Regions from separate parts of the Mesorhizobium sp. M1027 genome, predicted to be linked through region 1. Evidence: riboswitches for the same ligand, from Rfam matches in the RefSeq annotation. Region 1 holds a riboswitch; the other holds the start of a gene.
The links. A riboswitch is a leader RNA that binds a small molecule or an ion and turns the genes downstream of it on or off. The one in region 1 is predicted to bind thiamine pyrophosphate.
Positions count from the first base shown of each region.

Region 2: it holds a riboswitch for thiamine pyrophosphate, as region 1 does, so the genes downstream of both, thiC (phosphomethylpyrimidine synthase ThiC) here and thiB (thiamine ABC transporter substrate binding subunit) in region 1, are expected to answer to the same signal.

Region 1 is NZ_JAMYMW010000002.1:512,326-515,736, reverse strand. Features, by position in the region: gene thiP (thiamine/thiamine pyrophosphate ABC transporter permease) at 1-48, opposite strand, end outside; gene thiB (thiamine ABC transporter substrate binding subunit) at 289-1,302, opposite strand; TPP riboswitch at 1,346-1,460, opposite strand; gene NKH50_RS07060 (thiamine diphosphokinase) at 1,601-2,245, shown strand; gene NKH50_RS07055 (ABC-F family ATP-binding cassette domain-containing protein) at 2,261-3,411, shown strand, end outside.
Region 2 is NZ_JAMYMW010000016.1:36,485-39,895, reverse strand. Features, by position in the region: gene thiC (phosphomethylpyrimidine synthase ThiC) at 1-1,621, opposite strand, end outside; TPP riboswitch at 1,725-1,841, opposite strand; gene NKH50_RS26185 (porin) at 2,380-3,411, opposite strand, start outside.

The DNA.
Region 1 (3,411 bases):
GAGGATGCCGGCGGTGATGCGGGAGTCAGATGATGGTGCGCGTTGCACGCTAGACCACCAGATTCGAGATTCTTAGTGAGGATTGCGTTCCTTCGCGCCCCCCTCTGTCCTGCCGGACATCTCCCCCACAAGGGGTGAGATTGGCAGTTTCAGCGCTCCGCTCATTCCAGCAACATCGGCGACTGGCGAAAGCCGCCGTGCCGTCCGATCTCCCCCCTTGTGGGGGAGATGTCCGGCAGGACAGAGGGGGGCGCCGTAGAGCGATCATCTTCGATCAATCGGCCAAAGCTACTTGCTCATCGCCGCAAGCCACTCATCGACCCAGGCCTTGCGGTGGGCCGCGACTTCCTCCGGGCTGAACAGCAAGGTTTTGGTCGGTTTGACAAGCTTGTCGAACGCCGGATTGAGCGGCTTGTCGGTCTTGCCGGCCGGGAACATCCAGTTGGTTCCGGGAATGACATCCTGGAATTTCGGTCCGGTCATGAAGGCGATGAACTTTTCCGCCAGCGGGTTCTTCGCGCCCTTGGTGGTGATCCCCGCAACTTCGATCTGCAGGTATTCGCCTTCCTCGAAGGACGCCGCCTGGTAGCGCTCGGTGTTTTCGGCGACCATGTGGTAGGCCGGCGACGTGGTATACGACAGCACCATCGGCGCCTCGCCCTTGGTGAACAGGCCGTAGGCCTCGCTCCAGCCTGGCGTCACCGTCAGCACCTTTGCCTTGAGCTTGGCCCAGGCTTCGGGCGCCTTGTCGCCATAGACCGACTTGACCCACAACAGCAGGCCAAGGCCCGGCGTCGAGGTGCGCGGGTCCTGGATGACGATCTTCTCTCCGGCATCGCCCTCGACCAATTCCCTGAGGCTCTTCGGCGGGTTCTTCAGTTTTTCGGTATCGTAGACGACGGCGAAATAGCCATAGTCGAAGGGCACGAAAATATCGTCGCGCCAGCCGCCCGGCACGATGACATCCGATATGGCGCCATGCGGCGAAAACAGGCCGGTTGCCTTGGCGTCGGCGGTTAAATTGGTATCGAGGCCAAGCACGATATCGGCCTTGGTGGCGGCCCCTTCCAGCTTCACACGGTTGAGCAGCGCCACGCCGTCAGCGACCGAGACGAATTCAACGACGCAACTGCATTCGGCCTCGAAGGCCTTCTTCACTGCCGGTCCCGGACCCCAATCGGCGGTGAAGCTTTCATAGGTATAGACGGTCAGTCTATCCTGTGCCGATGCCTGCCCTGGCAGGGTGAGCGCGGACGCCGCAAGCAGGACAATCGGGACAAGAGAGTGGAAAAAACTGCGCATCGGCGCCTCCTTCGTTCGCATTGAAAGGAATTGAGGCGCCGGGCTGTCCGAAGCGTCTAATCCCTCCGCCGGTACAAACCGGATCAGGTTCAGCGGGTTGGCAGTCTTGCCTCTCAGCCGGTCCGCGAAGATCGCGTCCGGCACCCCGTTAGAGCGTTTCGACACATAGGCCCGGCCGAAGTGCCGCGCAAGCGGAAGTTTGCCGGGCATCCAAAGCCCAGCCTTCCGTGTCGTCTGCCGTTTCATCTTCCGTTTCATTCTTCCGTTTCTGGGGCAGGGCTGGTAAGGGCCACGAGATATGAGCAAATTCACCATCCTGCTTGGCGGCGATCTCATCCGCACGCCGCTGCTCGACCGCCAGGTCGAAGGCTCGCGCGTCATCGCTGCCGATGCCGGCATCGGCCATGCCCGTATGCTGGGCCTGTGGCCGGAACTCTGGGTCGGCGATTTCGATTCCGTGCCTGCCGAGTTGCCGGAGGATCTGGCCGCCGTGCCACGGCAGGTGTTTCCCGCCGAAAAGGACAAGACCGACGGTGAACTCGCTATCGCTGCCGCGCTCGAACGCGGTGCGACCAGCCTTGTGCTCGCAGGTGCCTTCGGCGGTAAACGCACCGACCACATCTTCCTGCATCTGGCGTTGAGCGTCCGGCTGGCGGAAGGCGGGACGGACGTGCTTTTGACCAGCGGCGCACAGGAAGGCATTCCCTTGCTGCCCGGAAAGGCTGGCTTCGACTATGCCGACGGCACGCTGTTTTCGGTGCTCGGCTTCTCCGATCTCGCCGGCCTGAGCGTCACCGGTGCCAAATGGCCGCTCGACCATGTCGAGGTTGCGTTCGGCTCGTCGCTGACCATTTCCAACGAGGTCAGGGGCCGGCTGGAAATCGCGCTGGCCAGCGGCCGCGCGCTGCTGCTCGCGCATCCCCACCCTCTTCCGGAAAGCTGAGCCCAGAAAGCTGACATGGCGCCGCCACTTCTCAATCTCGACGGGATAAAGCTGACCTTTGGCGGCACGCCGCTGCTCGACGGTGCCGCCCTGACGGCCTCAGCTGGCGACAAGATCGCCCTGGTCGGCCGCAACGGTTCGGGCAAGTCGACGCTGCTCAAGATCGCCGCCGGGCTGATCGAGCCGCAGGACGGTGAAGTCTTCCGCCAGCCTTCGGCAACCGTGCGCTACTTGCCGCAAATGCCCGACATGGACGGTTTTGCGACCGTCCGCGCCTATGTCGAGGCGGGGCTCGGGCCCGCCGACGATCCCTATCGCGCCACCTATCTGATGGAGCATCTCGGCCTGACCGGCGAAGAACGGCCGAACGACCTCTCCGGCGGCGAGGCGAGGCGTGCGGCACTCGCCCGCGTCATGGCGCCGGAGCCCGATATTCTCCTCCTCGATGAGCCGACAAACCATCTTGACCTGTCGGTCATCGAATGGCTGGAGGAGGAGCTTGCCCGCACCTCCTCGGCACTGGTCGTCATCTCGCATGACCGCCGTTTTCTCGAGCGCGTGTCACGCGCCACAATCTGGCTCGACCGCGGCCAGACCCGCCGTCTCGACAAGGGCTTTGGCTATTTCGAGGAATGGCGCGACACGGTGCTGGAGGAGGAAGAGCGCGAGCAGCACAAGCTCGGTCGCCAGATCGTGCGCGAGGAGCACTGGCTGCGCTATGGCGTGACAGCGCGGCGCAAGCGCAACATGCGCCGGCTCGGTGAGTTGCAGACCATGCGCCAGCGCTTTCGCGGTCATCGCGGCGCCGAGGGTGCGGCGACGATGACAGCCAGCGACGCCGCCGAATCCGGCAAGCTGGTGATCGAAGCCAAGAACATCGAGAAGAGCTTTGGCGATCTGACCGTGGTCAAGGGATTCTCGACCCGCATCCAGCGCGGCGATCGCGTCGGCCTGGTCGGGCCGAACGGCGCCGGCAAGACGACACTGTTGAAGATGCTGACCGGCGAATTGAAGCCAGACGCAGGCACGGTGCGGCTCGGCACCAATCTGGAGATCGCCACGCTCGACCAGAAGCGCGAGGCCGTCGATCCACAGGAGACACTGGCGCAGTATCTCACCGACGGTCGCGGCGAGAACCTCGTCATCAATGGCGAACAGCGCCACGT
Region 2 (3,411 bases), on a different contig from region 1:
GATCGTGGAAGGACCGCGCGGTTTCGGGATCGAGCGACAGGTTGAACTGGTCCTCCCAGCGGAATTCGAAGCGCGCGCGGGAAAGGGCATCATCCCTGACTTTCGCCGCCGGATGACCTTTTGCCAGGTCGGCGGCATGGGCGGCTATCTTGTAGGTGATCACGCCGATCTTGACGTCGTTGCGGTCGGGGAGGCCGAGATGCTCCTTGGGCGTGACGTAGCAGAGCATGGCGGTGCCGAACCAACCGATCATCGCCGCGCCGATTCCTGAGGTGATGTGGTCGTAGCCCGGTGCGATGTCGGTCGTCAGCGGCCCAAGCGTATAGAAGGGCGCCTCGCCGCAGACTTCGAGCTGCTTGTCCATGTTCTCCTTGATCTTGTGCATGGGAACATGGCCCGGCCCCTCGATCATGACCTGGCAATCCTTGGCCCAGGCGATCTTTGTCAACTCGCCGAGCGTTTCCAGTTCGGCGAATTGTGCTGCGTCATTGGCGTCGGCGATCGAGCCGGGACGAAGGCCGTCGCCCAGCGAAAAGGACACGTCATAGCCGCGGCAAATGTCGCAGATCTCGGCGAAATGTTCGTAGAGGAAGCTTTCCCGGTGATGGTGCAGGCACCATTTGGCCATGATCGAGCCACCGCGCGAGACGATGCCAGTGACCCGGTCAACGGTCAGCGGGATGTAGTGCAGCCGCACGCCCGCATGGATGGTGAAATAGTCGACGCCCTGTTCGGCCTGCTCGATCAGCGTGTCGCGGTAGACCTCCCAGGTCAGATCCTCGGCGATGCCGCCAACCTTCTCGAGCGCCTGGTAGAGCGGCACCGTGCCGATCGGCACCGGCGAGTTGCGCACGATCCAGTCGCGGATGTTGTGGATGTTGCGGCCGGTCGACAGGTCCATCACCGTATCGGCGCCCCAGCGGATCGCCCACACCATCTTTTCGACCTCTTCGGCCATGGACGAGGTGACGGCGGAGTTACCGATATTGGCGTTGATCTTGACCAGGAAATTGCGACCGATGATCATCGGCTCGCTCTCGGGATGGTTGATGTTGGCGGGAATGATTGCGCGCCCGCGCGCCACCTCCTCTCGGACGAATTCCGGCGTCACGAAATCGGGCAGCGTCGCGCCGAAAGCCTCGCCGTCACGCTCAAGCTTGCCATGCAGGATCTCACGACCAAGGTTCTCGCGGATGGCGACGAACTCCATTTCGGGCGTGATGATGCCGGCGCGCGCATAGGCAAGCTGTGTCACCGCCTTGCCGGCCCTGGCCCTGAGTGGCCGGTTGCGAATGGGAAATTCTGGCGTCAGGCGTTCGCCCGTAGCGAACCCGTTGTCCTCCGGCCGGACATGGCGCCCGTCACAGGCCTCGACATCACCGCGCGCCAAAATCCATTCGTGGCGAAGTCGGGCTAGGCCTTTTTCGATGCTGGTTTCGCCAGCCGGGTCGGTATAGGGGCCGGACGGATCGTAGACGGTGACGGGCGGCTCGCCGGCCGTCGGATGGACGGAGATTTCGCGCATCGGCACCCTGATCTGTGGGTGGATGGTGCCGCGCTTGTGGATTTTCCGTGAGGCAGGCAGCGGTCCCGTTGAGACGGCTGGGGTGAGGGCATTCATCTTGAGGCTCCTTTGCTCATGCATTGGAGACCCAGTTCTGTGCCGGAAGGATGAAAAGACGCTTTGGTTGACCTGCCGAAACAGGACCTCGGGCGTAAACTCCCGCAAAGCGCTTGCACCGTCCCTACGCCAGTATGAACTGGATCAGGTTCAACGGGTCACTGCGCCGCGAAAGCCAGCAGTATCTCAGCCCCTTGCCGGGACCCCCCTGGTGAATGCCTCAGGTTGAACGGGCTGGCGTCGATTTGTCAAGCGCGTTCTGGCCGCGGCTGATCGTCGGGCGATCGTCTCGGCCAGGCGCAAGATCGGATGGAGCGTCGCCTGAGAATCGTCTGTTCCTCGATCAGCCTCGCTTATGCTCTGGAGCTTGTTCTCTCGCGCCCGAATTTCCGCGGGGATGGCTGAACGGAGGCGATCCATTTGCGATTTTCAAGTGCATCGGGCCACACCCCACAATCGATCAACAAGTTGAACACCTCCTCACCCGACTGGGCCTTCGAGTTCGGAAAACCCGGCCGGGTACTGCTGGATGGCAGGGTCCGTCACGCGGGCGGAAGGGATGTGGAAATGAAAGAGCTGCGGATCAAAACACATAATCAAGCGATGAATATCGCCTGCGCGATCATCCGGACCAGATCTGATATGAAACATCGTCCGGCCCCGAGATCGAGGCTCCAATCTCGTATAGCTTCATGCGACGTTCTCTTGGAGTGTTGCGGGATTGGTCCGCTCAACCGGAACTCAACCCTTTAATCGCGTTAGAATGAGCGTTCGAAACGCAGGATTCCGGCGACACCGCTCTTCTTGTTGGCGTTGGTCCAGTTCACGTTGGAAGCGTCCACCTTGCCGACGGCGAAGTTGCCGTAGCGGCTATAGTCGAGTTCCGCCGTAACTGTGAAATCTGGAAGAAACGCATAGGCGACGTTTGCAGCGACACCATGGTTCTTGAGCTGATCACCGGAGAGCTGAAGGTTGAACGAAGTTGTCTCGTTGAGCTTGTAAGTGGCGCCAGCCCAGAAAGCCCAGTTCCCACCCCAACTCTTATAGAAGCCGCGACCATGAGCGTCGATGGCGTTCGTGGAGTCGTCGTTGAGCTTGCCGTTGGAACCGTAGCCGAGCATTCCGAACAGCAACAGTTCGTTGGTGACATTGATGTCGACACGGACCTTGGCGGCCACCGATTCGTAGTTGCTATCATAAGCGGCAACGCCGGTGATCGCGCCCCAGCCATGTGTGTATTTCAAGCCGCCGACTACGTGCGGAGAGTAGCTGTCGATTGTGCCGACCACGCCCGAGCCTTCTTCGAGCGAAACCACGGCCGAAAAGCCGTTCCCGGCGTCGAAGTAGTACTGAACCACATTGGTATCGAAAGCGCCGTACGGAACCGGCGTCTGGTTGAGTACGTCAACCGCGCCGCCAATAAACATGTCGAAGGCCGACCAGTCCTTACCAACTCGGAGGCCACCAAGCTGAATCCAGGCGAAAGTCAAGGTGCTGTCTCTGTTGAAGGCATAGGACCGAGAACTGTCCGAAACCGAAGTGTGGCGGTTACCGAAGTTCATGCGGGTTTCGGTGTAGGTCTTCAACGTGCCGAGTTCGGTCTCCTGGCCGGTCCAAGTTTTCAATGTGAAGCGCGTGTTGTTTTGCCATGTGTCCTGATGCTCACCAGTCCTCACATCCGAGGTTCTTGCGTGGTCAAACAATCCGACATGGCGCAAGCCGATGTCGTAACGGACATAGCCGCCGATGCGCAGGCAGGTCTCAGTGCCTGAAATGTAGACGTAGCCCGA